2 regions of the Actinomadura vinacea genome follow, and region 1 is predicted to be linked to the other one. Evidence: predicted binding sites of a transcription regulator. Region 1 holds the regulator's gene; the other holds the start of a gene.

Evidence for each region. The regulator LexA, encoded in region 1, represses DNA repair genes until DNA is damaged. The targets are predictions, from matches to a motif close to TCGAACANNTGTTCGA.
Region 2: the regulator LexA is predicted to act here: its motif matches at 12,618-12,633, upstream of ABD340_RS06990 (SAV_6107 family HEPN domain-containing protein).

The regions. Positions count from the first base shown of each region.
Region 1 covers NZ_BAAARW010000011.1:50,400-64,787, forward strand. The annotation lists gene ABD340_RS11990 (class I SAM-dependent methyltransferase) at 1-688, shown strand, start outside; gene ABD340_RS11995 (alpha/beta fold hydrolase) at 762-1,658, shown strand; gene ABD340_RS12000 (cytochrome P450) at 1,771-3,018, shown strand; gene ABD340_RS12005 (glycosyltransferase family protein) at 3,166-5,301, shown strand; gene ABD340_RS12010 (long-chain-fatty-acid--CoA ligase) at 5,339-6,880, opposite strand; gene ABD340_RS12015 (lytic polysaccharide monooxygenase auxiliary activity family 9 protein) at 7,035-7,643, opposite strand; gene leuS (leucine--tRNA ligase) at 7,995-10,505, shown strand; gene lexA (transcriptional repressor LexA) at 10,700-11,398, opposite strand; gene ABD340_RS12030 (LysM peptidoglycan-binding domain-containing protein) at 11,606-11,968, shown strand; gene ABD340_RS12035 (MFS transporter) at 12,075-13,616, shown strand; partial or broken gene ABD340_RS12040 (serine hydrolase) at 13,675-14,082, shown strand; gene nrdR (transcriptional regulator NrdR) at 14,314-14,388, shown strand, end outside.
Region 2 covers NZ_BAAARW010000005.1:77,734-92,121, forward strand. The annotation lists gene ABD340_RS06905 (thiazole synthase) at 1-124, opposite strand, end outside; gene thiS (sulfur carrier protein ThiS) at 127-372, opposite strand; gene thiO (glycine oxidase ThiO) at 521-1,642, opposite strand; TPP riboswitch at 1,631-1,746, opposite strand; gene ABD340_RS06920 (NAD(P)/FAD-dependent oxidoreductase) at 1,832-3,037, shown strand; gene ABD340_RS06925 (Rv2175c family DNA-binding protein) at 3,075-3,458, shown strand; gene thiE (thiamine phosphate synthase) at 3,617-4,291, shown strand; gene ABD340_RS06935 (hypothetical protein) at 4,388-4,549, shown strand; gene ABD340_RS06940 (serine/threonine-protein kinase) at 4,569-5,678, opposite strand; gene ABD340_RS06945 (carboxymuconolactone decarboxylase family protein) at 6,003-6,545, opposite strand; gene ABD340_RS06950 (polyprenyl synthetase family protein) at 6,679-7,734, opposite strand; gene metF (methylenetetrahydrofolate reductase [NAD(P)H]) at 7,937-8,914, shown strand; gene ABD340_RS06960 (GNAT family N-acetyltransferase) at 8,833-9,453, opposite strand; gene ABD340_RS06965 (hypothetical protein) at 9,477-9,809, opposite strand; gene ABD340_RS06970 (hypothetical protein) at 9,835-10,713, opposite strand; gene ABD340_RS06975 (arsenate reductase family protein) at 10,772-11,134, opposite strand; gene ABD340_RS06980 (YbaK/EbsC family protein) at 11,131-11,604, opposite strand; gene ABD340_RS06985 (L,D-transpeptidase family protein) at 11,758-12,537, shown strand; gene ABD340_RS06990 (SAV_6107 family HEPN domain-containing protein) at 12,750-13,316, shown strand; gene ABD340_RS06995 (sensor histidine kinase) at 13,501-14,388, shown strand, end outside.

The DNA.
Region 1 (14,388 bases):
GCTGCTTGACGTGGGCTGCGGCTGGGGCGGCATGGTGATGCACGCCGCCAAGGAGTACGGGGTGAAGGCGCTGGGCGTCACCCTGTCCAAGCAGCAGGCGGAGTGGGCGCAGAAGGCGATCGCGGACCGGGGGCTGTCCGAGCTGGCGGAGGTGCGCCATCTGGACTACCGGGACGTGAAGGAGTCGGAGTTCGACGCGGTCAGCTCGATCGGGCTCACCGAGCACATCGGCAAGGCCAATCTCAGCTCCTACTTCGCGTTCCTGCACGGGAAGCTGAAGCCGGGCGGGCGGATGCTGAACCACACCATCACGCGTCCGGACAACCTCGCCCCGGCGATGAAGCCGGGCGGGTTCATCAACCGGTACGTGTTCCCTGACGGGGAACTGGAGGGTCCCGGGTTCATCCAGGCGAATATGAACGACTCGGGGTTCGAGATCCGGCACCAGGAGAATCTGCGCGAGCACTACGCCCGGACGCTGGCGGGCTGGTGCCGCAACCTGGAAGACCACTGGGACGAGGCGGTCGCGGAGGTCGGCGAAGGCACGGCGCGGGTGTGGCGCGTCTACATGGCCGGTTGCCGGCTCGGTTTCGAGCAGAACTGGATCCAGCTGCACCAGACGCTCGGCGTCAGGCTGGACTCGGACGGGAACGCGCATATGCCGCTGCGGCCCGACTGGGGTTCGTGAACGTCTCCCGAAAGGCCCCGCGTCCGCGGGGCCTTTCGTGGGGATAATGGCTCCCTTACTTCGAGGAGGGGTCATGGCGGAGCCGGCACGCGGAACGGTCAGGGCGAACGGTCTGGAGTTCGGGTATCTGGCGGCGGGGCCGGAGGACGGGCCGCTCGCGCTGTGCCTGCACGGATTTCCGGATTCGGCGTACACCTGGCGTGAGCTGCTGCCAGAGCTGGCCGGGGCGGGGTACCGCGCGGTGGCGCCGTTCATGCGCGGGTACGCGCCGACAGAGGTCCCGGACGACGGCGTGTACCAGACCGGGGCCCTGGCCGCCGATGCCGTGGCCTTGCACGGGGCGCTCGGCGGCGGCTCCGACGCGGTCGTCATCGGTCATGACTGGGGTGCGTTCGCCACCTACGGCGCCGCCGCGCACGCGCCGGAGCTGTGGAGCAAGGTGGTCACGATCGCGGTGCCGCCGCTGAACGCGCTGATGGAGGGCTTCTTCGGCTACGAGCAGCTCAAGCGGTCGTTCTACATGTTCCTGTTCCAGACGCCACTGGCCGAGATGGCGTGGAACCGGGATTTCGTCGACGGGCTGTGGCGGGACTGGTCTCCCGGCCACGGGGCGCAAGCGCGCGCGGTGGACGTCGACCACGTCATGGCGTGCCTGGGGACTCCGGAGAACCTCGGCGCGGCGATCGGCTACTACCGTGCGATGTTCGACCCTGCGCGCCACGTCGAGCGTTATGCCGCCGAGCAGGAGGCGGTGTCGGCCAAGGGGGAGCGTCCCGTCCTGTATCTGCACGGTGCCGACGACGGGTGCCTGGGAGCGGATGTCGTCGTCCCCGGCGGTGACGTTTCGGCGGTCCTGGCGCATCTGCCGGAGGGGTCGCGGGTGGAGTGCGTGCCCGGGGTCGGTCACTTCATGCAGGTGGAGCGGCCCGGTGACGTCAACGCCCGCATCCTTGACTGGCTGGCGGGGTGACCGGGCCCGTGATGTGGGTCACTCCAGTGGATCTTGCCCGCTCTCCGCCGTCCGGCTCTGAGATGGTGCAGGTAACTGAATGATGTTCTAGTTGCGGGGCGGTGGCAGCGCGATGCTCAAGGCCGAAGACATCGACCTCACGGATTGGGAGTTCTGGCGCCGGCCGCTCGACCAGCGGCACGAGGCCTTCGAGACGCTGCGCGGGGAGCCGCGCCTGATGCGCTTCGAGGAGCCCGACATCGTGGTCGTGCCGCGCGGCCCCGGCTTCTACGCGCTGACCCGGCACGCCGACGTGGTGGAGGCCTCCCGCCGTCCGCAGGACTTCTGCTCCGGCAGGGGCGCCATCAACATCCCCGACATGCCGGGCGACATGCACGAATACTTCGGATCGATGATCAACATGGACGATCCGCGGCACGCCAAGATCCGGCGGATCGTGTCCCGGGCCTTCTCGCCCCGCATGATCCAGCGGTTCGAGGACAAGGTGGAGGAGGTCGCCGCCGGGATCGTCGAGAACGTCGCCGCCGGCCGCGGCAGCGGAGACTTCGTCGCGGACGTGGCCGCCCGCCTCCCGCTGAAGATCATCTGCGATCTGATGGGCATCGGCGAGGAGCACTACGGCACCGTCCTGGACGCGACCAACGTCATCCTCGCCGGGAACGATCCGGAATTCGTCCCCAACGCCGACCCCGAGCAGCTGGTGCTGGCGCTGCTCACCGCGGGCCAGACGCTCAAGGACCTGGTGGAGGACCTGGGGCGGCGGCGCCGCGCCGAGCCCGCCGACGACCTCACCTCGGCCCTGGTGAGCGCCAACATCGACGGAGAGTCGCTGTCCGACCAGGAGCTGGGCTCGTTCTTCATCCTGCTGGTGGTGGCCGGCAACGAGACCACCCGCAACGCCATCGCGCACTGCCTGGACCTGCTCACCCGCAACCCCGACCAGCGGGCGCTGCTGGTGGAGGACTACGAGGCGCGGATGCCGGGCGCGGTCGAGGAGCTCGTCCGGTACGTCTCGCCAGTGATCTGGATGCGGCGCACCGCCACCCGCGACACCATGCTGAACGACCACGAGGTCAAGGAGGGCGACAAGCTCGTCCTGTACTACTGGTCGGCCAACCGCGACGAGACCGTCTTCACCGACCCCGACCGGTTCGACATCACCCGCGACGCGAGCCCGCACGTCGGCTTCGGCGGCCCCGGCCCGCACTTCTGCCTGGGCGCCCACCTGGCCCGCCGCGAGATCACCGTGATGTTCCGGCAGCTGCTGAAGCGCCTCCCGGAGATCCGCGCGGCCGGCGAGCCGGACCGCCTGGAGTCCAGCTTCATCAACGGCATCAAACGACTTCCCTACACATACTGAGCACGACACGCCGAACCACCGCGATCCGGCCGTGCGCAATCCGACGTCCGGATGAACAACGCGTGGCGGCCTGGCGAGAGCGTTGGGAGGCGATAACGGCGGGGACTAGCGTGGTCGGGTTGGAGCCTTTGCCGTTGGGGGTGCTCTATGACCGAGACCGACTCCGCGTCAGTTCCCAAGTCGGGGCCCGCGCCGGCGTCGGTGTCGGCTCCGCCGCCACGCCGCGCACCCGCCGCCCGGGACGGGGCCCGCACGGCCCACAAGGCGCGGACGGACCGGCTGGCCGCCGTCGCCGAGGGGCTGCGGCTGCAACTGGCCGAAGCGGAGCGTGAGCGCGACGAACGCGAGCGGCAGATCGCCCGCCTGCGCAGCGCACTGGCCGACACGGCCCATCGGCTCGGCGAGGCCGACCGTGCCAGGGCCACCGAGGCGCACCGCGCCGACCAGGCCGAATGGCAGGCCGAGGTGCTGCGGCGGCGGCGCTGGAACCGGCTCGGCACGGCGCTGGGCGGGGTGCGGCAGCGGCCCCTGTCGCCGGGCTCGTACCGGGGGCTGCGCGGGGCGCTGCGCGCCAGTCCGGCGCCCGAGGCCCCGCCGAAGCGGCCCCGGCTGCCCAAGCACCCCGAGGTTCGGGTGGTCGACACCGAGCCCTACGACGAGGTTCCGGCGTTGGACTTCCCGGACGTCCCGGTCAACCGTCCCGGGCTCACCGCGGCCGTCCTGGCGAGCGGTCCCGTCGAGGCAGCGCTCCGATACGAGTGGCGCCAACTCGAGGGGTTCGGCTTGGACGACTGGCGTGAACTGTTCGAGACCGAGGAACCGGACCTTCTCTTCGTCGAGGCCGGAACGGGGGACGGCATCGCGGTCCCGGTGGAGGAGCCGGTTGAATGGTGCCGTGAACGAGGCGTCCCGACCGTGCTCTGGGACACCGGCACCGGAGAAGGGGCGGGCGTCCCCGGCGACGTCGCCGGGCTTTTCGACCAGGTCTTCACCGCGGACGCCGCGCGCGTGCCCGAGCTGCGCGAAGCCCTCGGCCACGACCGCGTCCATGTCCTGCCGTTCGCTGCACAGCCCCGCCTGCACCATCCCGTACGAGCCGAGGACCAAGGCAGGTACCCGCTCCTGTACGAAGGGGAGTACGACGCCGGCGCGGAGCCTCTGCTCGGCCCCGCGCCCAAGCTCGGAGCACATTTCCAGGGGACGGGATTCCCTGCCCTCTACCGCCAAAGGGTCGTCCCAGCACTTCCGTACGAAAAGGCCCTGACGGCCCGCAAGCGCTACCAAGTCCTGCTCGCGCCCCATCCCCGCCTGGCATACGAGGCGGCGGCCGCAGGCATTCCCATAGTTCACGTCGCGCCGCGAGAGCAGGAGCCTGGCGAGCAGGACGGCCATGTGGAATTCGGCCCTGCCGTCAGCGACGTCCAGGACGCGTCCCGGCTCCTACCGGCGTTGCTCGCCGGCCCGGAGATGCGCGACCGGCAGGCACATCTCGCCTTGCGTCGCGTTCACGCGGCGCACACCTACCGGCACCGGATCGACACCGTCCTGGAGACCCTCAAGCCCTCACGGCCGGCCGCGACGCCTTCGGCGCCGCCGCTCGTCTCGCTGGTGCTGCCGACCTGCCGGGCAGAGCAGATAGCCCAGGCCATCGAGCACGCGGCCCGGCAGGTCTGGCGGCCCTTGCAACTGGTGATGGTGCTGCACGGCATCGACGTCGACCCGTCCGAGGTGGAGAAGCAGGCCCGCACGGCCGGCCTCGACGATGTGGTGGCGCTGCCCGCCGACCGCTCCCTTTCCCTGGGCGAGTGCCTCAACCTCGGCATCGAGGCCGCGGACGGCGCGTACATCGGCAAGATGGACGACGACGAGCTGTACGGCCCGCACTACGTCTCCGATCTCGTTCCGGCCTTCTCCTACACGGAGGCGTCGGTGGTCGGGAAGCTGGCGCACTACACGCACCTGGAATCCATCGACGCCATGGTCCTGCGCCACCCCGGCCTGGAGCACCGCTACGTGAACGTCCTGCGCGGCGGGGCGCTCCTGGCCGAGGGTGACCTCCTGCGCGAGTACCGCTTCGCCGAGGTCGGCAGGGGAGAGGACACCGACCTGTTCCACCGGCTCCGCGAGGACGGGGTGCAGGTGTACGCGGCCGACCGCTACTCGTTCATCACCATCCGGCACGCCGACCCCGACCGGCACACCTGGCAGCCCAGCGACCTGGAACTGCTCGCCGACGCCCGCGTCGCCCACTACGGAATGGCCGAGGAGCACATCCTCTTCTGAACGTCCCCGCCCTCATCGACCGTCGCCGTTCGCGCGGTCACCGCAGCTCGCGTTTGAGGATCTTGCCGGTGGCGGTCATGGGGAAGTCGTCCCGGAACTCCACGATCCGCGGGTACTTGTAGGCCGCGAAGTTCTCCCGGCCCCAGGCGAGCAGCTCGTCCTCGGTCACCTCGGCGTCCGGCTCGCGGATCACGTACGCCTTGATCTCCTCGCCGTGCCGGTCGTGCGGCACCCCCACCACGGCGGCCAGCGACACCGCCGGATGGGTCATCAGCACCTCCTCGATCTCCCGCGGGTACACGTTGAACCCACCGCGGATGATCAGGTCCTTGGAGCGGTCGACGATGAAGTAGAAGCCGTCCTCGTCGCGGCGCGCGATGTCGCCGGTGCGGAACCAGCCGTCCCGGACGACCTCCGCGGTCGCCTCCGGGCGGCCGTAATAGCCCTTCATCACGTTGTGGCCGCGGACCGCGATCTCGCCCGGGCCCTCGCCCTCGACCGTCTTCCACTCGTCGTCGATCAGCTTCATGTCCACGCCCCAGATCGGGGTGCCGATCGAGCCCGGCTTGGTCGGACGGTCCAGCTGGTTGAACGAGGCCACCGGCGAGGTCTCCGACAGCCCGTAGCCCTCCAGGATCTTGACGCCGAACTTGGCCTCGCAGCCGTTCAGCACCTCCAGCGGCAGCGACGCCCCGCCGGACACGCAGGTGTGCAGGGCGGCCGCCGCCTCCTCGGCCGGGACGGTGCCCGGGTCCGACAGCAGCGCCCAGTACATCGTCGGCACCCCGGCGAAGAGCGTGACCTTCTCCCGGGCCATCAGCCTGAGCGCCTCCGCCGCCTCGAAGCGCGGCTGCAGCACCAGCGTGGCGCCGCGCCGCAGGCCCACGTTCATCACGCAGGACTGCCCGAACGCGTGGAACATCGGCAGCGTCACGAGCAGCACGTCGTGCTCGCGCCGTTCGAACATCGCCTCCGACACGAACGCGTTCATCAGCATGTTGGAGTGCGACAGCTCGGCGCCCTTGGGCCGCCCGGTGGTCCCGCTCGTGTAGAGGATCACCGCGGTGTCGTCGGCGCCGGTCGGCGCGGGGTCGATGGTGCCGGGCATGCCGGTCAGCGCCGGCCAGAACAGCTCCGCGTCCGGGTACGGCGACTCGGCCGCCCCCGGGTCGGCCGTCATCAGGAACAGGTGCTCGCAGCCCGCGGCGTCCTGGAAACCGGCGCGGCCCATCTCGCCCAGCGGCAGCTCCGGCGTCCCCTCGAAGACGAACAGCGCCCTGGCGCCGGAGTCGTCCAGGTGGTAGGCGATCTCGCGCGGCTTGAGCAGCACGTTCAGCGGGACGACGGCCGCTCCCGCCTTGAGGATCCCGAAGTAGGCCATGGGGAAGTACGGGACGTTCGGGCACGACAGCGCGACCCTGTCGCCCGGGCCGATACCGCGATCCCGCAGGAGGTTCGCCACCTGGTTCGCGACGGTCTCGATCAGTGCGTAGGACAGCCGCATCTCGCCGAAGACGACGGCGTCGCGGTCGGGGGTCTTGCGCGCGGCGTCCTCGAGCAGGACGGAGAGGTTGAGCATGGCACTCCTCGCACGGGGCTGCTGGCCACCCGGCCGGTTGTTACCGGCGAGTGTACAAACGGTTGCGCTCATCCTCCTGTATCCGGAACGCCCCGCGCCATACCCCGAACGGGGGACGGGACGGGGCGGGACCGGGCCGGGGCCGGGGGCGGGATCAGCCGAAGGTGACGTCCGAGCAGAGGTAGAACGCGTTGCCGGTGTCGGCGATGTCCCAGACGGCCAGGATGAGGTGGCGGCCCTGCTTGGCGGGGAGCCTTCCGGGGTGCGAGGCGTTCGAGGGCGGTTGCCGGCCGTCGTAGTTCTGCGTGAGGAACGGCTGCGGTTCCAGGGCGGCACGGGTGAGCGGCTGGGCCGGGTTCCAGCCGTTGCGGGTGATGAAGTAGCGGAAGGACGTGGTGGCGTGCGCGGCGGTCAGCTTCCAGGTGAAGGTGAACGACTGGCCGCTGTTCAGCCTGGCCGCCGGCCACTGGCCGCCGCGCGGGTCGTCCAGCGGAGCCCATCGGCTGTCACCGGCGGCGCAGATCTTGCCGTCGGCGGGGCCGGCCTGCGGGAAGCCCTTGGGGCCTTCGATGCTCTGCGGATCCCACTGGACGGCGCCGCAGTTCTGCACCTGCCCGGTGTTGCACAGGGAACTCCGGCTCGGGGGCGAGGTGGTGTAGCCGTGGGAGAGGGCGGGAGCGGCGACGGCGAGCGGCAGGCCGAGCCCGGCGGCCGCGGCCAGGACGAGGCCCTTCTTTCCAGGCATGCGGAATGTACTGGACATGCGCGATCCTCCTTGGCGGGGGGACGGGGTCGGGGATCGGCGAGGGCTCCTACTAATAGGAAACCTTCCTGTCAATGACAGGCTGAACGACCTCCCGTGCACCCGTCAAGGCCCAAACCCGCGCCCGGCCGCGGTCCCGCGGGCCAGCGGGGGGCCTTGCCCCTGCGCTAGTCTTGCTGTATGCGGACCCGGCTGCTTCTCAGCCCGCCGCGCTGACCGCCAGCAGGCCGGCGCGGCGACCCCTCCTGGTGCGAGGGGTCCTTTCATGTCAGGGCATCGCCTTTTCAAGGCACGGACATGTCAGGGCACGGGGCCGCACCCCGTACCGACAGGACCAGTGGAGTAGCGACCGTGAGCAGCGACGACACCTTCCGCGACGCGCCGGCGGGAGGCCCGTCCGCCTCCGGCGACGGGTACGACCCGCGCGCGGTTCAGGACAAGTGGCAGGCCCGCTGGGCGGAGCTGGACCCGTTCGAGGCCGCCGAGGACGCCGACGGCCGGGAGCGTCGCTACGCGCTCGACATGTTCCCCTACCCCTCCGGCGACCTGCACATGGGGCACGCGGAGGCGTTCGCCATCGGCGACGTCATCGCCCGCTACTGGTTCCAGAAGGGCTACAACGTCCTGCACCCCATCGGCTGGGACTCCTTCGGCCTGCCCGCCGAGAACGCCGCGATCAAGCGCGACTCCCACCCCGCCGAGTGGACCTACGCCAACATCGAGACCCAGGCGGCCTCGTTCCACCGGTACGCCCCCTCGTTCGACTGGTCCCGGCGGCTGCACACCTCCGACCCCGAGTACTACCGGTGGACCCAGTGGCTGTTCCTGCGCTTCTACGAGCGCGGGCTGGCCTACCGCAAGGGCGGCCAGGTCAACTGGTGCCCCAACGACCAGACCGTGCTGGCCAACGAGCAGGTCGTCGGCGGCCACTGCGAGCGCTGCGGCGCCCTGGTCGAGCGCCGCGTGCTCACCCAGTGGTACTTCAAGATCACCGACTACGCGGACCGGCTCCTGGACGACATGAAGCAGCTGGAGGGCAAGTGGCCCGACCGGGTCCTGCTCATGCAGCGCAACTGGATCGGCCGCTCCACCGGCGCCGACGTCCACTTCGTCATCGAGGGCCGGGACGAGCCCGTCACCGTCTACACCACCCGTCCCGACACCCTGTACGGCGCGACGTTCATGGTCGTCGCGGCCGACGCCGCGCTGGCCGAGGAGATCTGCGCCCCCGAGGAGCGCGCCGCGTTCGAGGCCTACCGCGACGAGGTCTCCCGCGAGTCCGAGATCGAGCGGCTGTCCACCGAGCGCGACAAGACCGGCGTCTTCCTGGGCCGGTACGCGATCAACCCGGTCAACGGCGAGCGCATCCCGATCTGGGCCTCCGACTACGTGCTGGCCGAGTACGGCCATGGCGCGATCATGGCGGTGCCCGCGCACGACCAGCGCGACCTGGACTTCGCGCTGAAGTTCGGCCTGCCGGTGCGGGTGGTCGTCGACACCGGCGAGCCCGACCCGGCCGAGACCGGCGTGGCCACCGCGGGCGACGGCCGCATCGTCAACTCCGACCCGATCGACGGTCTGGCCAAGGCCGACGCGATCGCCCGGATCACCGAGATCCTGGCCGAGAAGGGCCTGGGCCGGGCCGCGGTCAACTTCCGGCTGCGCGACTGGCTGCTCTCCCGCCAGCGCTTCTGGGGCTGCCCGATCCCGATCGTGCACTGCGAGGCGTGCGGCGAGGTCCCGGTGCCCGACGACCAGCTGCCCGTCCGGCTGCCCGACGACCTGCGCGGCGCCGACCTGGCGCCCAAGGGCGCCTCGCCGCTGGCCGCCGCGTCCGGCTGGGTCAACGTGGACTGCCCCAAGTGCGGCGGTCCGGCCAAGCGCGACACCGACACCATGGACACCTTCGTCGACTCGTCCTGGTACTACTTCCGCTACTGCTCGCCCGGCTACACCGAGGGCCCGTTCGACGTCGAGCAGGTCCGCAAGTGGATGCCCATCGACCAGTACACCGGGGGCGTGGAGCACGCCATCCTGCACCTGCTCTACAGCCGGTTCTTCACCAAGGTCCTGTACGACATGGGCATGGTGGACTTCACCGAGCCGTTCACCCGCCTGCTGAACCAGGGCCAGGTCATCCTGAACGCCAAGGCGATGTCGAAGTCGCTGGGCAACATGGTCGACCTGGGCGAGCAGATCGACCGGTTCGGCGTCGACGTCGTCCGGCTGGCCATGCTGTTCTCCGGCCCGCCCGAGGACGACATCGACTGGGCCGACGTGTCGCCGCACGGCATGTCCAAGTTCCTGTCCCGGGTGCACCGCATCGCCACCGAGGTCACCGCCCCGGTCGGCGCCGACCCCGCGGCCGGCTCGGACGAGCTGCGCCGGGTCACCCACCGCACCGTCGAGGAGGCCACCGCGCTGGTCGAGGTGCGCCGGTTCAACGTGGCGATCTCGCGGATCATGGAGCTGGTCAACGCCACCCGCAAGGCGATCGACGGCGGGCCCGGCGGGTCCGACCCGGCCGTGCGGGAGGCCGCCGAGACCATGGCGATCATGCTGTCGCTGTTCGCGCCGTACACCGCGGACGAGGCGTGGGAGCTGCTGGGCCGCACCGCCCCGGTCGCGACCGCGGGCTGGCCCGCGGCCGACCCGGCGCTGCTGGTGCAGGAGTCGGTCACCTGCGTCGTCCAGGTCGCCGGCAAGGTCCGCGACCGGCTGGAGGTCGCGCCGGGGATCGGCGAGGGCGAGCTGGAGAGCCTGGCGCTGTCCTCGGAAAAGATCAAGGATGCGCTGGGCGGGCGGGAGATCCGCAAGGTGATCGTCCGCGCCCCGAAGATCGTCAACATCGTCCCGGCCTGACCCGCGCACGCGCCACGGGCGCGGCGCCCGCTTTCCGCCAGGTCAGGAAGTCGGTGCCCCCGGTGGCAGGTGCCAGGGGCGCACCGGCGTCCTCCTGACCGTCCTCCCACCGTGCCCGCTCGGGCGCTGGGCCGCCGTCCGCGCGGACGGCGGCCCGGGTTTCCGGGCCGCCGTCCGCGCGGGGAGCGTGCGGATCACATCTTGCGGAGGACGGCCACGACGCGGCCCAGCACGGACGCCTCGTCGCCGGGGATGGGCTCGTAGGCCGGGTTCTGCGGCATCAGCCAGATGTGGCCGTCACGGCGCTTGAACGTCTTCACCGTCGCCTCGCCCTCGATCATGGCGGCGACGATGTCGCCCTGCTCGGCCACCGGCTGCTGGCGGACCACGACCCAGTCGCCGTCGGCGATCGCGGCGTCGATCATCGAGTCGCCGGTCACCTTGAGCAGGAAGTGGGTGCCCTCGCCGACCAGCTGCTTGGGCAGGGTGAAGACGTCCTCCACCGCCTCCTCGGCCAGGATCGGGCCGCCGGCGGCGATCCGGCCGACCAGCGGCACGTACGCGGGCGCCGGGCGGGTGGAGGTGTCGGCGGTCGCGGCGGCCTCGTAGGCCTCGTCCTCGGTGCGGACGGGGGTGGCGCCCGGCACCCGGACCTCGACCGCGCGCGGCCGGTTGGGGTCGCGGCGCAGGAAGCCCTTGCGCTGCAGGGCGCGGAGCTGGTGCGACACGCTGGAGGTGCTGGTCAGCCCGACCGCTTCCCCGATCTCGCGCATGGACGGCGGGTAGCCGCGGCGCTGGACGGAGTCGCGGATCACCTCGAGCACCATGCGCTGCCGCTGGGTGAGCCCGCTCTCGTCCATCGGGCCGTCGGGCAGCTCCCGGACCTTGCTCATCGCTCGTCGCCTCCCCGGCGCTGGGATCCGTCACTCCTTGTCATGGCACGCTATCGCGTCCGGAGCCGATGATCAAACAATTGTTCGAAGAAAGTACTCGCGTTTCGTCGTCTCCGTGCTGTACAACATCGTACAGGCGTTCGATCGAAAATGTATTCGAGTAGAACGTGCGGTTCGGGTTCACGGCTTGATCCAGGGAGGGCCGAGATGGCGGGTTCGCTCAACGGGCGACATTCCGGAAGGAAAGCCACGGAGCCGCCGCTGCGGCTGACCCGGAGGGGCCGCGCCGTATTGATCGGATTCATCGCCGCCGTGCTGCTGGTGCTGTTCTGGCTGACGGCGGCGCTCGGCGCGAACGCGGGCGGGGCGGGCGGCGGCGCGCCTCCCGAGGGCGCGTCCGGGCGCGGCGAGACCGTGGTGGTCGAGCCCGGCGAGACGCTGTGGGACATCGCCCGCCGCGACGATCCCGAGGGCGACCCGCGGGTCACGGTGCGCCGCATCGCCGATCTCAACGGCCTGTCCGACGCGATCGTCCAGCCCGGCCAGCACCTGCGCATGCCCGCCCGCTGACCCCGCCCGCCGGCAAAGAATGCCGCGCGGGTGTGTAGAGATCCGTGTGCCCGCTCCGACCTCCTCGCGAAAGGCGCCCGACGGGGGCGCCGCGGAGGAGGGTCTCATGGACGCGACCGCGAGGGCGGGACGGCGTGAATGGGCGGGGCTGGGCGTGCTCGCCCTGGCCGCCCTGCTGGTGTCGATCGATGTCTTCGTCCTGCTGCTGGCGCTCCCGCGGCTGAGCGCCGAGCTGGGCGCCGGGGCGACCGAGCAGCTGTGGATCATGGACGTGTACGGCTTCCTGCTGTCCGGGTTCCTGATCACGATGGGCGGCCTGGGCGACCGGATCGGGCGCCGCCGGCTGCTGCTGGCCGGGGCGGCCGCGTTCGGCGTCGCGTCGGTGGCGGCGGCGTACGCGACGAGCCCCGGGATGCTGATCGCGGCGCGGGCGCTGCTGGGCGTCGCCGGCGCCGCCCTGGCGCCCTCGACGCTGTCGCTGATCGGCACGATGTTCCGCGATCCGCGGCAGCGGTCGCTGGCGATCGGCGTGTGGATGGGCTGCTTCATGGGCGGCGCTGCGCTCGGGCCGATCGCCGGCGGGATGCTGCTGGAGCACTTCTGGTGGGGGTCGGTGTTCCTCATCGGCGTGCCCGCCATGGTCCTGCTGCTGGTCTTCGGCCCGGTGCTGCTGCCCGAGCGCCGCGAGCCGGGCGCGGGCCGGATCGACCTGGCCAGCGTGCTGCTGTCGCTCGCGGCGATCCTGCCGATCGTCTACGGGCTCAAGGAACTGGCCCGCGGCGGCCCGGAGCCGCTCCCGGTGGCGGCGGCGGTGGCCGGGGTGCTGGTGGGCGCGGGTTTCGTCCGGCGGCAGCGGCGGCTCGGCGATCCGCTGATCGACCTGCGCCTCTTCGGTGACCGGGAGTTCTGCGCGGCGCTGGCCGGGATGATGGCGGCGACCCTGTTGATGGGCTCGATCATGATGTTGCTGACCCAGCACCTGCAGCTCGTCCAGGGGCTGTCGCCGCTGCGCGCGGCGGTGTGGATGCTGCCCGCGCTCGCCGCGAACATGGTGGGCTTCCAGGTGTCGCCGGTGCTGGCCCGCCGGTTCCGTCCCGCCCCGCTCATCGCCGCGGGCCTGGCCGTGTCGGTGTGCGGGCTGCTGGCGCTCACCCAGGTCGGCACGGAGCCCGGCCCGGCGACCCTGATCGCCGGCTGGGCGCTGATCGGGCTGGGCGGCGGCCCGCTGGTCACGCTGGCCACCGATCTGGTCGTCGGTTCCGTGCCGCCGGCGAAGGCCGGCTCGGCCGCGGCGCTGAACGAGACCAGCGGCGAGTTCGGCTACGCGCTGGGCATCGCGATCCTGGGCAGCCTCGGCACGGCCCTGTACCGCGCGCGGGTGGAGGTTCCGGCGGGTGCGGGAGAGGCCAAGGAGAGCCTGTCCGGCGCCGTCTCGGCCGCGGCGGGCCTGCCGGGCCCGGCGCGGGACGCGCTGCTCGACTCCGCCCGCACCGCGTTCACGGGCGGACTGCACGTCGTCGCGCTGGCCTGCGCCGTCCTGCTGGCGGGCATGGCCGTCCTGATGGCCGTGATGCTTCGCCGCGTGCCGCCGATCGGCGCGGAGCCCGTCCAGGATCGGCCAGAGCCCGAACCTGCCCTGATCAAGTGAGAGGTGCCGCCATGCTGCAGAAGAGAATTCAGGACGCCGTCGACCGGATGATCGAAACCGGGACGGAGACCGGGATGCAGGTGTCGGTGTACCGGCATGGGGAGCCGATCGCCGAGGTGGCGGCCGGTGCCTGTCCGCCCGCGCGGTGGCCCGCGTGTACGCGGCGCTGCTGGACGAGGTCGACGGGGTGCGCCTGGTGTCGCCGGAGCGGCTGCGCGAGCTGTCGGCCCCGGCCTTCGAGGGCGTGGACGAGGTGATGGGCTCCCCGGCGACGTGGGCGCTGGGATACCCGCTGGGGCCGCTCGGGCCGGACCGTCCGGGGGTGTTCGGGATGCCGGGCATCGGCGGGAGCGCAGCGTTCGCGGACCCGGCGACGGGGACGGCGTTCGCGGTGACCAAGAACCGCTTCAACCCCTTGGAGGCGGGCGCCGTCGAGGAGATCGCGGCCCTCGTCCTGCCGCGCTGACGCGAGTGGTTTGTGGTGTTTTGGTGGTGGCTGTGGCCGACACGCCCGACGGGGCGCGGGAGGCTCGATGTGACCAGGGTCTACGTGCGAGGGGTGCGGTCCAGGTTGCGCGTGCCCCCGGATCCTCGTACGGTTGACCACAACATCTAGTGGTCACATGAATGTCATTAACCATAAGTTGTGTTCTTGTGGTCATTGGTTTTCTGGGTGCAAGGGGAAGGAGGGGAACGCGTGCACTGCCCGTTCTGCCGAAACCCCGACACCAAAGTGATCGACAGCCGCTCCACCGACGACGGGTCGGCCATT
Region 2 (14,388 bases), on a different contig from region 1:
CCGACGCCCGCAGCGCCTCGCGCAGCACGCTCATGCTGGGCGCGCCGCCGGTTCCCGTGATCAGCCGCGAGCCGATCCGCTCGCCCGCGATGACCAGCGCGTCGTCGTTCTCGTGGGGGTCCACCGTCAGCCTCCCTGCACGGCGGTCAGCACCTCGAGCCGATCCGCCTCCGCCAGCGTCGTCGCGGTCCACTCCGACCGCCGTACCACCTCGTCGTTCAGCGCCGCCGCGACCCCGGACGCCGCCGGCCCGGACCGCCCGGTGACCCGGGCGACCGCGTCGGCGACGCTGGTGCCCGCGGGAAGCTCGCACGGCTCCCCGTTGACCACCACGGTGATGCCGGGCCGTCTCTCGCCCGCCCGCTCGGTCATGCCGCCTCCTCCTGGGGGGACGATTCGCGGTGGGGGGACGACCCCCCGCACCCCCCGGCAAGATCGCGCGACCGCCCTCCGGGCGCTCGGCCGGTCGCGCCCCCACACCCCCCGGCAAGAACCGCGCTCATGCCCTCGCTCCGCTCGGTCATGCCGCGTCCTCCAGCCGGTCGGGGGTGAACGGGCGGCCCGCCTCGGGCACGGTGCCCTCCAGCAGCGCCTCGGTGAGGATGTCGGCGCTGATCGGGGTGAGCAGGATGCCGTTGCGGAAGTGGCCGGTGCCGAGGACGAGACCGGGCAGCCCGGTCGGGCCCATCACCGGGGCGTTGTCGGGGGAGCCGGGGCGCAGCCCCGCCGACACCTCGACGAACTCCAGCTCGGTGATGCCGGGCAGCAGCTCCCGCGCGTCCCGCAGCAGCTCCCACAGCCCGCCGGCGGTCACCCGGGTGTCGAAGCCCATCTCCTCCTGCGTGGCGCCGACCACCACCTCGCCGTCGGCACGCGGCACGAGGTAGACCGGCGAGCCCTTCACCACCCCGCGGGTGCAGCGCCGCAGGAACGGCACGGCGGTGCGCAGCCGGATGACCTGGCCCTTCACCGGGCGGATCGGTGGAACGATCCCGGGCGGCAGGCCCCCGATGCCGCCCGACCAGGAACCGGCCGCCAGCAGCACCCTGTCGGCGCGGACCTCGGTGCCGTCGCGGAGCCGGATGCCCCTGGCCGCGTCGTCCGCCACGATCACGGCGGCGGCGTGCTCGCGCACCAGCCGGGCACCGTGCCGCTCGGCGGCCGCCAGCAGCGCCGGCGCCAGCCGCCGCGGGTCGATCGCGCCGTCCCGGGGGGCCAGCAGGCCGCCGCGCACGCCCGGCGCCAGCATCGGCTCCAGCCTGCGGCACTCGCGGCCGCTCAGCGCCTCGGCGGGGACGCCCAGCGACTCCTGGAACCGCCGCATCTCGTCGAGGTGGGCCAGGTCGTCGGCGTCGAAGGCGACCTCCAGGATGCCGTCGGCGCGGTAGCCGGTGGGCAGCCCGGTCAGCTCCTCCAGCTCGGCGGCGAACGCGCCGTACCGGTCGCGGGAGGCCAGGCCGAGGCGCAGCAGCGGCTCCTCGCCGTAGGCCAGCTCGCTGACCGGGGTGAGCATGCCCGCCGCCACGGCGGACGCGCCGCTCGCGGGGGCCGGATCGATCAGCGTGACGGCGGCGCCGCGTGCGGCGGCGCGCCAGGCGGTGGCCAGCCCGATGACACCGGCACCGATGATCGCAATGTCCATCCCGCTCCCTTCGCCGGCATGATCCGGATCAGGTCCAAGCGGTCGGCGGCCCGTCGATAGCCGCCCTCTCAGCCCGGTCGTACCGGACTCCCGCGCATGTTCCCCCTAGCCTACGTCCACCTGCTGATTATGGGGCGACCCGGGCACCACCCGTCCCGCGGGCCGGTCCGGTGGTTATCGTGAGCCGTCATGGAGAGCGTGGTCGTGGTGGGTGGCGGGCTGGCCGGCGTGCGAGCGGTCGAGGCCCTGCGCGGCAAGGGATTCCAGGGCGGGCTGACGCTCGTCTCCGCGGAGCGGCACCGGCCGTACGACCGGCCGCCGCTGTCGAAGGCGGTGCTGGCCGGCGAGCGCGACGACACCACCGTCGACGCCGACTGGGACGCGCTCGGCGCCCGGCTGCTGCTCGGCGAGCGCGCCACCGCGCTGCGGCCCGCGCCGGGAGGCGGCGGTACGGTCGCCACCACGGCCGGCGACCTGCGCTTCGACGGGCTCGTCATCGCGACCGGGGCCGCCCCGATCACGCTGCCCGGCGGCGGGCCGCAGCGGGTGCTGCGCACCGTCGACGACGCCCGCGCCCTGCGCGCCCGCCTGGCCGAGGGCACCCGCGTCGTCATCGTCGGGGCCGGCTGGATCGGCGCCGAGGTCGCCACCACCGCCGCCCGGAAGGGCTGCGCGGTCACCGTCGTGGAGGCGGCCGACACGCCGCTGGCCAACGCCGTCGGGCCGGAGGTCGGCGCGCTCACCGCCCCCTGGTACGCCGAGGCGGGCGTGGAGTTGCGCACGGGCGTCAAGGTCGCCGCGATCGAGGCGGACGGCCTCGCCCTCGCCGACGGCGGCCGGATCGCCGCCGACGAGGTCGTGGTCGGCGTCGGCGTCCGCCCCTCGCTGGACTGGCTGGAGGGCTCCGGCGTCCTGGTCCAGGGCGGGATCGTCACCGACGCCGCGTTCCGCGCGACCGTCGGCGCGGACGACCTCCGCTCCGACATCGTCGCGGTCGGCGACTGCGCGGCCTGGTGGTCGCACCGGTACGGGCGCCGCCTGCTCGTCGAGCACTGGGACACCGCCCTCAACGCCCCCGAGGTCGCCGCCGCGACCCTGCTCGGCCAGGAGGCGGCCTACGACCCCGTCCCCTACTTCTGGTCCGAGCAGTTCGGGCGCATGGTCCAGTACGCGGGCCACCACCCCGCGGCCGAACGCCTCGTCCGCCGCGGCGACCCGGCGGAGGCCAAGTGGGCGGTCTGCTGGCTCAGCGGGGACCGGCTGGAGGCCGTCCTCACGGTGAACCGGCCGCGCGACCTGATGCAGGCCAGACGGGTCATCGCCGCGGGCACCCCGGTCGACCCCGAGGCCGTCGCCGATCCCGACATTCCGATCAAGGACGCGGTGCGTTCCTGAGGGTTTGAGCGTCATGGGCGCGTGGTAGCAAGGGGGCGTGACGCAACTGCACGCAACCGTAGAAAGCGCTCTGGATCCCCGGACCGAATCCCTCGTCGGTGAGTGGCTCACCCTCAAGGAGGCGACCGACGCCCTCGGGATCAAGAGCGGCAGGATCAAGCAGCTGCTCAGCGAGCGCAAACTGCTGGCGGTACGCCGCGAGGGCAGGCCCATGGTGCCCGCGTCCTTCATCAAGGACGGGCAGGTCGTCAAGGGGCTGCCCGGCACTCTCACGCTGCTGTCGGACGCGGGGTTCGACGATGTGGAGACCCTGCGCTGGCTCTTCACCGCCGACGACACGCTGCCGGGCACGCCGGTCCAGGCGCTCAGCGAGAACCGCGGAACCGAGGTCCGCAGGCGGGCGCAGGCGCTGGCCTTCTGACCGGCGGTCCGGGCCCGGCGCGGAACCGGACTTAGCCCATCAGAGCAGTCCAAAGCAGCACACATGACAGGATGACGGGGCCGCGCGCGGCGGCGGTTCGCGCCGCGCCGGCCCCGTGATCGCTTCTGCCCAGTGCCGGAAAGGAACCAGCCCCGACCGTGTCCAGGCATCTGCTCTCCGAACGTGCCGTGGCCCTGCGCGCCCGGCTCGACCGGTCCCGCCTCTACCTCTGCACGGACGCCCGGGAGCGTCAGGGGGACCTGCCCGCCTTCCTCGACGCGGCGCTCGCGGGCGGCGTCGACATCGTCCAGCTTCGCCAGAAGGACCTGGAAGCGCGGCAGGAGATGGAGCACCTGCGGGTGTTCCGGGACGCCTGCGACCGGCACGGGGCGCTGCTGGCCGTCAACGACCGGGCCGACATCGCGCACGCCGTCCAGGCAGACGTGCTGCACCTCGGGCAGGACGACCTGCCGGTCGGGGCCGCCCGCGCGATCGTGGGCGAGGACATCCTGATCGGCCGGTCCACGCACTCCGACGAGCAGGCCTCGGCCGCGGCCGCCGAGCCGGGCGTCGACTACTTCTGCGCCGGCCCGGTCTGGCCGACGCCGACCAAGCCGGGCCGGGCGGCGCCCGGCCTGAAGCTGCTGGAGTACGTGGCGGCGCAGCGCGAGGGGCGCCCGTGGTTCGCGATCGGCGGGATCGACTCCGGCCGCCTCCAGCAGGTCCTGGACGCGGGCGCGCGGCGGGCCGTGGTCGTCCGGGCGATCACCGAGGCCGACGATCCGGGGGCCGCGGCGGCGGAGCTGGCGCGGCGGCTGCGCGAGGCCGGCTGACCCGGGGCCGCGCCCGGCCGCCGGGTGGGACGGATCACCGATGCTCTGGATCACATCCGCGGCCGACCACCGCGCGCGATGCCCGACAATGGGGCCATGAGCCTGGGACCCGAAGACGAGCGCCCGGTGGATCTGTCCGACGACGATCTGGAGATCCTCCCGGACCAGACCTCCGACGACACCGACTCCGGCTGGGGCGACTGGCGCGGCGGTGACGACGACGCGCGGCTGATCGAGGACCGCCCGCCGCACTGGTGACCCGTCCCGCCGTACCGTCCTAGAAGAGGATGCCCAGCACGAAACCGGTCGACATCACCGCGGCGAGCGCCACCATCATCCGCCACCGGTACCGGGGGATCCGCTTGGGACGCGGCTTCGGCGCGAACTCCTGGCCGTCCCGCAGCGCCCGCACCACCTGCCGGGCCGTGGGCCGGGCGGCCGGGTTCTTGTCGAGGCAGCGCGCGACCAGGTCGCCCAGCGGCCCCTCCAGGTCGCCCAGGTCGGGGCGGCGGCTGGTGACCCGGCGCATGACGGCCGCGTTGGGGCCGGTGCCGAACGGCGGCCGGCCGGTCCCCGCGTACACCATCGTGGCGGCCCAGGCGAAGACGTCGGCGGGCGGGCCGACGGGCTCGTCCTCGATCTGCTCGGGCGCCATGTACGCGGGCGTGCCGATGGGGCCGGTGGTCAGCGGGGCGGCGTCCAGGGCACGGGCGATCCCGAAGTCGATCACCTTGGCGCCGTCCGGGCCGAGCAGCACGTTGCCGGGCTTGAAGTCGCGGTGCACGATCCCGGCCTTGTGGATCGCGGCCAGCGACCGCGCGGTGCGCAGCGCCGTCCGCTCCAGCCGCTCGGACGGCAGCGGGCCGCGCTCCTCGACGAGCCGCTGGAGGGACGGGCCCTCGACGTACTCGCTGACGATGTAGGGCCGGTCGCCGGTGACATCGGCGTCCAGGACCTGCGCGGTGCTCCGCCCGGTGACCTGGAGCGCCGCCTCGGCCTCCTTGACGAAGCGGGCGCGGGCGCGCTGGCTCGCCCCGGCCCCGCCGCGCAGCAGCTTCACGGCGACCGGGCCGCCGTCCTCGTCGCGGCCGAGGTAAACCACGCCCTGGCCGCCCTCGCCCAGCCGCTCGGTCAGCCGGTAGGTGCCGATGCGGCGCGGGTCGTCGCCGGTCAGCGGCCGCCTGCCGCCGCTCCGGGGCCGCGCCGCCGCGGCCCGCGCGGGACCGGGTTCGTCGGGGCCGGCGTCCACCGGGGCGTCGTGATCACGGTCGGCGCGGCCGCGGGGACCGTCGTCCCGCGCGCCGTCGGCGGCGGACCGGGCGCGGTGCGCGCGCTCGCCGCCCGGCCGCTCCCCTCCGCCGGGACGGGCAGGACCGGAGCCTCCCACGCCGGAAGGGACCGGCGTGAGGCGAGGGGGCGTCCTCCCTCGGGAGGGATCGTGCGGCACTGGGGGCTCCGACTCGGCGGGGACGGACGAAGAATGCCTTTATTTCTACCCTGTGCCCGTCGCACCCGGCAGGAGAACCGTGATCTTAGCCACGGCAGGAGGCGCCCCCCTGCGCGAACGCGTCCTGGAGGGCGATGTCCCGGGATGAGCCGCTCCCCTCGTCCCAGTAGGAGAGGGAACGGGCGGACAGCGGGAAGGTGACACGCGAGGACACGCGAGCGCCGCCGCGGCCGACGTGCAGGGCCTCTCCATCGGTGCTCCCTGTCAGTGGCCGGCGTCGGGGCGCACGCGCAGCGCGTTCAGCGCGAACGCCAGCATGTGGTAGTGCCCGATCAGGACGACCAGCTCGATCAGCTCGTTCTCGCCGAGCCGGCCGGCCAGCGCCGCCCAGGTCCGGTCGCCGAGCGTGCCGTCGGCGTGCAACTCGTCGACGGCGGTCAGGACCGCGCGGTCGGCGGCGTCCCACGGGTGCTCGTCCAGGCCCAGCCGCAGCGCGGCGATCTCGGCCTCGGCGAGCCCCGCGTCCAGGCCGATGCGGTGGTGGTGGGCCCACTCGTACTCGCAGGAGGCCAGGTGGGCGGTGCGCAGGATGGCCAGCTCCCGGACCCGTCCTGTGAGCGTCCCCTTGAGCAGCAGCATCGAGCCGAAGCCGAGCCACGAGTCGAACAGCTCGCGGTGGCGTCCCAGCGTGGTGAAGATGTTGAGGGGGCCGACGGTGGCGGCGACCACCTTGAGCGTTTCGTTCCACTCCGCCTCGGGCAGCGGCGGGACGCGCGGCGCGCCGTGCCGGTCGGGGTCTGTGACCATGCCGCCATTTGTGCCACTGATTGGTGGGACAGTGCTACCCCGCCGGGTCGGTTTGGCCACATCGCGCCACAGAGCGGCGCCTGCGCAACAGGTGCGCGCGCCGCTGGGGCGCGAGCGGCGGCCGGCGGTCGGCTCAGGCCTGCCGGGAGGTGGCGGCGACCGCCAGTTCCTCCAGCGCGATCCGCGCCTCGCCGTTGACCGGGGCGGCGGCGAGGGCGTCGGCGGCCTCCCGGGCGTACCGCTCGATCATCTCCTCGCAGGCGGCCAGCCCGCCCGTCCCCTCGATGATCGCGCGCAGCTCGGCCACCCCCTCCGGGGTCAGCCCGGGATCGCCCAGCAGCCGGTCCAGCACGGCGGTCCCGGCGGCGTCGGCACGTTCCAGGGTCTGCGCGATCAGCACGGTCCGCTTGCCCTCGCGCAGATCGTCCCCGGCGGGCTTGCCCGTCTCGGCCGGGTCGCCGAAGACGCCGAGCACGTCGTCGCGAAGCTGGAAGGCGATGCCCAGCGGCCGTCCGTAGGCGCGCAGCGCTTCGACGACCTCGGGCGAGCCCCCGGCCAGCGTCGCGCCCAGGTGCAGCGGACGCTCGATGGTGTACTTGGCGCTCTTGAACTCCACCACCCGCAGCGCCGCCTCGACCGTGCCCGCGCCGCGCACGCCCTCCAGCAGGTCGAGGTACTGGCCGCACATGACCTCGGTGCGCATCAGGTCGTAGACCTGGCGGCCGGGGCCGATCAGGTCCCGGGCGACGCCGCTGGTCTCGTACATCTCGCTGGACCAGGCCAGGCACAGATCGCCGAGCAGGATCGCGGCGCCCTCACCGAACGGCCCGGCGTGCCCGGACCAGCCCTCCGCGCGCGCCAGCGCCTGGAACCGCCGGTGCACCGAGGGCTGCCCCCGGCGGGTGTCGCTGGAGTCCATGACGTCGTCGTGGATCAGCGCGCTGGCCTGCAGCAGCTCCAGCGACGCCGCCGCCGCGACCACGCCCTCACGCGGTTCCCGGCCGCCGGCGGCCTGCCAGCCCCAGAAGCAGAACGCGGGCCGCAGCCGCTTCCCACCTGCCAGCAGCGCGTCCAGCGCGCCCAGCATGGGCGCCAGTTCCGGGCTGATGGCCAGCAGGCCGGGGCGCTGCCGGTCGACGAATGCCAGCAGTGCCGCGTCGACCTCCTTGCGGATGCGGCTCATGGACATGCGATGATCGTATCCAGTGGTGTAGGCAGCCTTCCCCATTGCCGGGGGAGTATTTCGTCGAATGTAACGAAATCTCCCGGCCTTCACCGGTGTCACCATGGGAATTTTGCCCCTCCGGCGCCGGCCCCCTGCCGGAGTCTTGACGATCCGCCGCGAAGCCGCGGGCGCCGGGGACGGGGGCGGGCGGCACTACCCTTGGAGGATGCGACGCGAACGCCCTGACCGAGCCCCCACCATCCGTGAGCTGCTCGCCGCCGGTGGCAGGTCCTTCTCCTTCGAGTTCTTCCCGCCCAAGACCGACAACGGCGTCCGCAACCTCTGGCGCGCCATCCGCGAGCTGGAGACGCTGCACCCGACCTTCGTGTCGGTGACCTACGGCGCCGGCGGCGGCACCCGCGACACCACGGTGGACATCGTCGAGCGGATCGCGACCGAGACCACCCTGACCCCGGTGGCGCACTTCACCGCGGTCGACCACTCCACCGCCGAGCTGCGCAACCTCATCGGCCGGTTCGCCGCGGCCGGCGTCCGCAACCTGCTGGCCCTGCGCGGCGACCCGCCGGGCGACCCGATGGGGGAGTGGATCAGGCACCCGGAGGGCGTGGAGTACGCCGCCGACCTGGTGCGGATGATCCGCTCGGCCGGCGACTTCTGCGTCGGGGTCGCCGCCTTCCCCTACAAGCACCCCCGCTCCGTCGACGTCGAGAGCGACACCCGCTACTTCGTGGAGAAGTGCCGGTCCGGCGCCGACTACGCGATCACCCAGATGTTCTTCCGCGCCGAGGACTACTTCCGGCTGCGCGACCGGGTGCAGGCCGCCGGATGCGACGTGCCGATCGTCCCGGGGATCATGCCGGTCACCCAGATGAGCACGATCGAGCGGTCCGAGCAGCTGTCCGGCGCGCCGTTCCCGCCCGAGGTCCGGGAGCGCTTCGACGCCGTCGCCGACGACCCCGACGCGGTGCGGCGGCTGGGCATCGAGCACGCCGCCGAGCTGTGCCGCGAGCTGCTGGAGCAGGACGCGCCCGGCATCCACTTCATCACCTTCAACAAGTCCACCGCGACCCGTGAGGTGTACGGGCTGCTGGACGCCGCCTCCTACGCGGCGCCCGGCGACGGGCCGGCGGCGATGCCCGGCTCGTACGGCGCCAGCGGCAGCGCCGCCCCCATCACGGCGTAGGGCGGGCCCCCGCCCGGGAACACGAACCCGGTCAGCAGGTCGACCATGCCCACCGACCGGTAGAGCCGCCTGGCGGGGGTCTCCTCCGGGCCGCGGTCCAGCGTCGACAGCACCACGGTCCGCTCGGGACGGCCCTCGCACAGGGTGTTCAGCAGCCGCCGCCCCAGCCCCTGCCCCTGATGATCGGGGTGCACGTGCAACTCGGCGACCTCGAAGGGGTCGTCCAGCCACCGGACCGCGTGCTCCTCGCCGGCCGTCCCGGCCAGCGCGCCGCGCACCACGTCGTGCCACCACTGGCCGCGCGCGCCGTGGAACCCGTAGCCGAACCCGCGGATCCCGCCGCGCGGCAGCAGTGCCCCGCGCCGCTCTGCCACCACCGCCCGGAATCCCGGGTACGAGGTGTGCCGTTCCATGATCGTGTGGCGGCCGGGGAGCTGTTCGGCGGGCGGCCGCATCGCCGCCGCGTACACCGCCAGGATCGGGTCGAGCCGCCGCAGGAAGGCGCGGTGGTCGATCTCGCGGAGCTTGGCTTCCTTCACCTGGTCGAGGGTAGACCCAGCGGTCAGGCCCGCGGGACGGTCCGCTGCGTCGCCGACAGCCGGTCGTAGATGTCCCACAGGATTTTGTCGGCGGCCTTTTGCAGCGTGCCGCGGTTGGTCTCCAGCTGGCCGCCCCACTGGCGGGCCTCGGGGCCCAGCCAGGCGTCAGTGCCGTTCAGCGTCCGCACCGCGGGATCCAGGGCCTGGCGGAGCCGGTTGATGCTGCCGTAGGCGTCGGCGTACGCCTGGTACAGCTCGCGGTAGGCCGGGTTAGGCCGCTCGGTCGGCGGCAGCCGGGTCGCCGCCGCCGAGTCCAGCGGCGGCGGGAGGCTGCCCGGGGGCGGGGGAGCGGCCATCGCGGCCTCCTCTCTGCCGGCTCGGCTATCCGGCCTTGCGGTCGGCGACGGGCTTGAGGTCGAGCTTGCCGGCGGCCTCGCGGGTGCGGCGGCTCATGTCGGCCCCGGTGAGGACCTGGACGGCGACCGGCCGGACCCCCGCCCGGTCGGCCTCGGCCAGGAACGCGCGCAGCCACCGCGCGTCCATCACCACGTGGTGGCTCGCGGTGCCGAGCGACTCCCGGACCGCGCCCACCCGGGCCTGGTCACCGCCCGCGGCCTTGAGCAGGTCGGCGGCCGCCGCCGGGCCGAGCCGCTCGTACAGCTTCTCGGTGTAGTCGGGATCGCCGGCGTTGTCCTTCAGGTGGCTCCACACCGACGCGGGCACCGGCTTGCCGTCCTGGACGGCCGCCGCCACCGCCAGCGCGTCGGTCTTGGCGGCCTTCGCGGCGTCCGGCCGGGTCGGGAAGTTGCCCAGATCGCCGCCCGCGCCATTCGGGGTGGTCGAGGGCGGCCGGGGCGCGGGCGCCGCCTGCCGGGGCGGCTCCGCCCGCTTCGGCGGCAGCACCGGCTCAAGCGTGCCACCGGGCGCGGGCCCGTCCCCGGGCGCGCCGCCGGGCGTGCGCGGCCGCGGCGCCGGAGCGGGCGGCGCCTCGACCCCGCCGCCCCGGTCCGGATGCGTCATCGCGTAGTTGTAGCGGCGGGTCAGCATGCCCAGCTGATCGGCCGCCCACCGCGCCACCTGCTCGGCCTGCCGGTACCCCGCGGCCGACACCCCGGCCGGCGGACGATGCCCGTTCAGCCAGCCGCTGATGGCGGTGTTGGCGTCCTGCACCTGCTTGATCAGCTGGTTCAGCGCCGCCGGATCGATCCCCCTGAAGTCGGCGTGGCGCGCCGCCGGGCCGGTGCGCATCTGCGCGGTCATCGCCCCTCCGCGATCACTCTGGATCGGTCCCCGTCAGTCTCCCAGAATCACACTCGCATCACGCGCTGTCGAGAGCCTTGCGCACCGACTCGGGATCGCGCGCCACCACAGCGTCCCCGTCCGCGGTCAGCACGATCGGCCGCTGGATCAGCGACGGGTTGGCCACCATCGTCGCGATCCAGCGCGCCCGGTCGCGCTCCATGTCCTTGAGGCCCAGCTCCTTGGCGACCGGCTCGTTCAGCCGCGCCACGTCCCACGGCTCGGCCCCGATCCGCTTCAGGACGGCGTCCAGCTCCTCGGCCGTGGGCGGTTCGTCCAGGTAGCGACGCTCGGTGTACGGCGTGCCCGCCTCGTCCAGCGCGGCCTTGGCGGCCCTGCTCTTGGAGCAGCGCGGGTTGTGCCACAGTTCGGTGCCGGTCATTCGCCCACCCCCACGTCGGCGGACTCGCCGCCGGTGATCCTCAGCAATTCCTCGTACGAGGTCGGGAACACGGTGTGGGCGATCCCGCCCGCCGCCCAGACCCGGTCGTACTTGTCCAGCCAGACGTCCACCAGGGTACGGATCGGCGCCGGATGGCCCAACGGCGCGACGCCCCCGATCGTCTGGCCGGTGGCCGCGCGCACGAACTCGGGGGCCGCCCGCCTGACCTTCGCGGCGCCCACCAGCGCCGCGACCCGCGCCGTGTCGACCCGGTGCGCGCCGCTGGTCAGCACCAGCAGCGGCGTCCCGTCGGCGTCGAAGACGAGGCTGTTGGCGATCGCCCCGACCGCGCAGTCCAGCTGGTCGGCCGCGGCCTGCGCGGTCGGCGCCGCCTCGGGCAGCTCGACGATCTCCCCGGTGGCGCCCTGCTCGCGCAGCGCGCGGGCGACCCGTTCCACGTTGGGATGCATGGGCATCACTTTAGAGCCGCCCGGAGCCGGCGGCGGAGGCGATGCCACCTTCCGTAGGCGGAATATCACTCTAAAGTGGTCGAACCCCCCTTGAGTCTCGTCGCGTCCAAGGGAGGACAGCGCCCGAGGGGACCATATGTGCGAGGGAGCCAGATGAGCGTTCGAAAGGGCACGTTGCTGATCGCGGGCGGGGCCATGATGGTGGCCGGATGCTCCGGCGGCGAGACGAACGCCGGCCGGACCGCCGAGACGCCCGCCGCCTCTCCGTCCACGACCGCCCCGACCGCCGCTCCCACGACCCGGCCTCCGCGCCGAACGCTCAAGGCGGGCACCAAGGGCGAGGACGTCAGGCAACTGCAGCGGCGTCTCAAGCAACTCAAGTACGACCCCGGCCGCGCCGACGGCAGGTACGGGCTCTCCACCCAGATGGCCGTGTGGGCCTTCCAGAAGGTCAACCGGCTCAAGCCCAGCAGCAACGTGGGCAAGAAGACCTGGGCCGCCCTCGACGCCCCCAAGCAGCCCGAGCCCATGGCCAAGCGCCGCGAGGCCGACCGCGTCGACGTCGACCTGCGCCGCCAGTTCCTCGTCGTCTACAAGGACGGCAAGCCGGACCTGATCACGCACATCTCCTCCGGATCGGGCGAGTACTACTGCGCCAAGGACCGCGGCGCCAAGGTCGCCCGCTGCCGCTACGCCACCACCGGCACCGGCGACTTCCGCACGGGACGCCGCGCCTCCGGCTGGGAGGTCTCGCCGCTCGGCCGGCTCTACAACCCGATCTACTTCAACGGCGGCATCGCCTTCCACGGCGCCCTCGACGTCCCCCGCCACCCCGCCTCCCACGGCTGCGTCCGGCTCCCGATGCACATCGCCGAGTACTTCCCCGAGATCGTCAAGACCGGTGTGCCCGTCCACGTGCGCCGCCCGCGGTGACCTCGCAAGATCACTGCGGGTCACGCCACTCGTTCGAACGCATTGACGAATCGACGTCAGGACGGTTTACTGTGAATGCGTCGAACTTATGTTCGACGTGGTGCGGGACTCGCGGCCCGCACCAGGGCGACGTCCCCGCCGGGACGGACGGCCGGGCGGAGTGAGGGGAAGCTCTCCGCCCGGCCGGCCCGAGCCGCCGGAAGGAGGCAGTCATGTCCACAGCGATGACCGCACACGGGCTCCACTCTTCTGCCCAGCGCCTGCCCAGTCCCCGATCCCGTCCACCGCAACCGCCGCGTCCCGCGCAGACCGCGGTGGGCCAGCTGCACGCCGCCCGGATGGGCCTGGCCGAGGCGGCCGAGGCGACCTCGCCCGCCGTCCGGTACGTCTGCGCGCACCTGGCCGCGCTGCGCGCCGCGGCCGCCGTGCTGGCGTCCAAGGAGCCGGCCGACCCCCAACGCCGGAGCCGTCCGCGCAGCGTCTGGGTGCTCCTGCCCGAGGCCGATCCGGCGCTGCGCGAATGGGCCGCGTTCTTCGCCGCCGGCGCCGACAAGCGCGCCGCCGCCGAGGCCGGCCTGCCCCGCGCCGTCACCGCGCGCGAGGCCGACGAGCTGCTGCACGACGCGGAGATCTTCGTCTCCCTGGTCGAGGACACCCTGGGCATCCCCGGCCAGCCCACACTGTGTTCATACAACCCCGGCCCAGGGTGCTCGCCTGGCGGCTCGCACCCTGACCTGGCTTGGTGCGAGCGCGACATCGCTTCGCGATCTGGCCGGTGAGGCTCGCCTCCGGCTTCAACTCACCGGCCAGGTAGCGTGCTCGCGCGGTACCTGAGGCCGCTTCGAGCAAGACCAGCCCCCCAAGCTGCCGGCACCTGGCTGGTGGAGTCGGCCGTTAGCAGGAAAGCCCTCCTGCGAGGGGAATCCCCTTTCTTTGGGCGGGGGAGGAAGCCAAGCTGGGGGGATGGTCTTCCCGGCGGTCGTGACGTCGCTGGTGGTCGCGGCCACCGTCGTGGCTTGGCTGGGCGGTCCGGAGCAGCCGTGGCCGCGGACGCTGCTGGACTCGGCGCTGGTCCTCAGCGTGTGCGGCGCCCTGTTCGTCCCGCGGAGGCACGTGCTGGCGGCGGGCGTGTACGCGCTCCTGGCCAGCGGCGTCTACTACGTGCTGAGCCCGGTCGACGGGCCGCTGCTGGTGGTGGTGATGCTGTGCCTGTACGCGGTCGCGGCGGAGGGGCGGACGTACTCGGCGGTGGCGGTGGCGGCGGTGCTGGTGATCGGCACCGGGCTCGGGACGCTGGCGGGCAACCACGAGTTCAACGGGATCGCGCTGACCATGCTGGCCGGCTGGGTGGTGGCGGTGGTCGCGCTCGGCGTGGTGCGGCACGGCCGCCAGGAGTCGCTGCTGGCGGCGGTGCGGCGGACGGAGGAGGCGGCCCGGCTGCGCGCGGTCGAGGAGCGGTTGCGGATCGCGCGGGAGCTGCACGACGTGGTCGGCCACCATCTGTCGATGATCAACGTGCAGGCGGGCACCGCGCTGCACCGGCTGGAGCGCGATCCGGCGCAGGCCGGGACGGCGCTCGGCGTGATCAAGGAGGCGAGCCGGGACACCCTCCGCGAGCTGCGCTCCACGCTGGGGGTGCTGCGGCAGGTGGACGAGGCGGAGGCGACGGCGCCGGCGGCACGGCTGGAGCGGCTCGGCGACCTGGTCCGGTACGCCGAGCTGGCCGGGCTGGCGGTGGAGGTCCGCACCGAGGGGGAGCCGCGGCCGCTGCCGGCCGGCGTCGATCTGGCGGCGTACCGGATCCTGCAGGAGTCGGTCACGAACGTGACCCGGCACGCGGCGGCGCGCCGG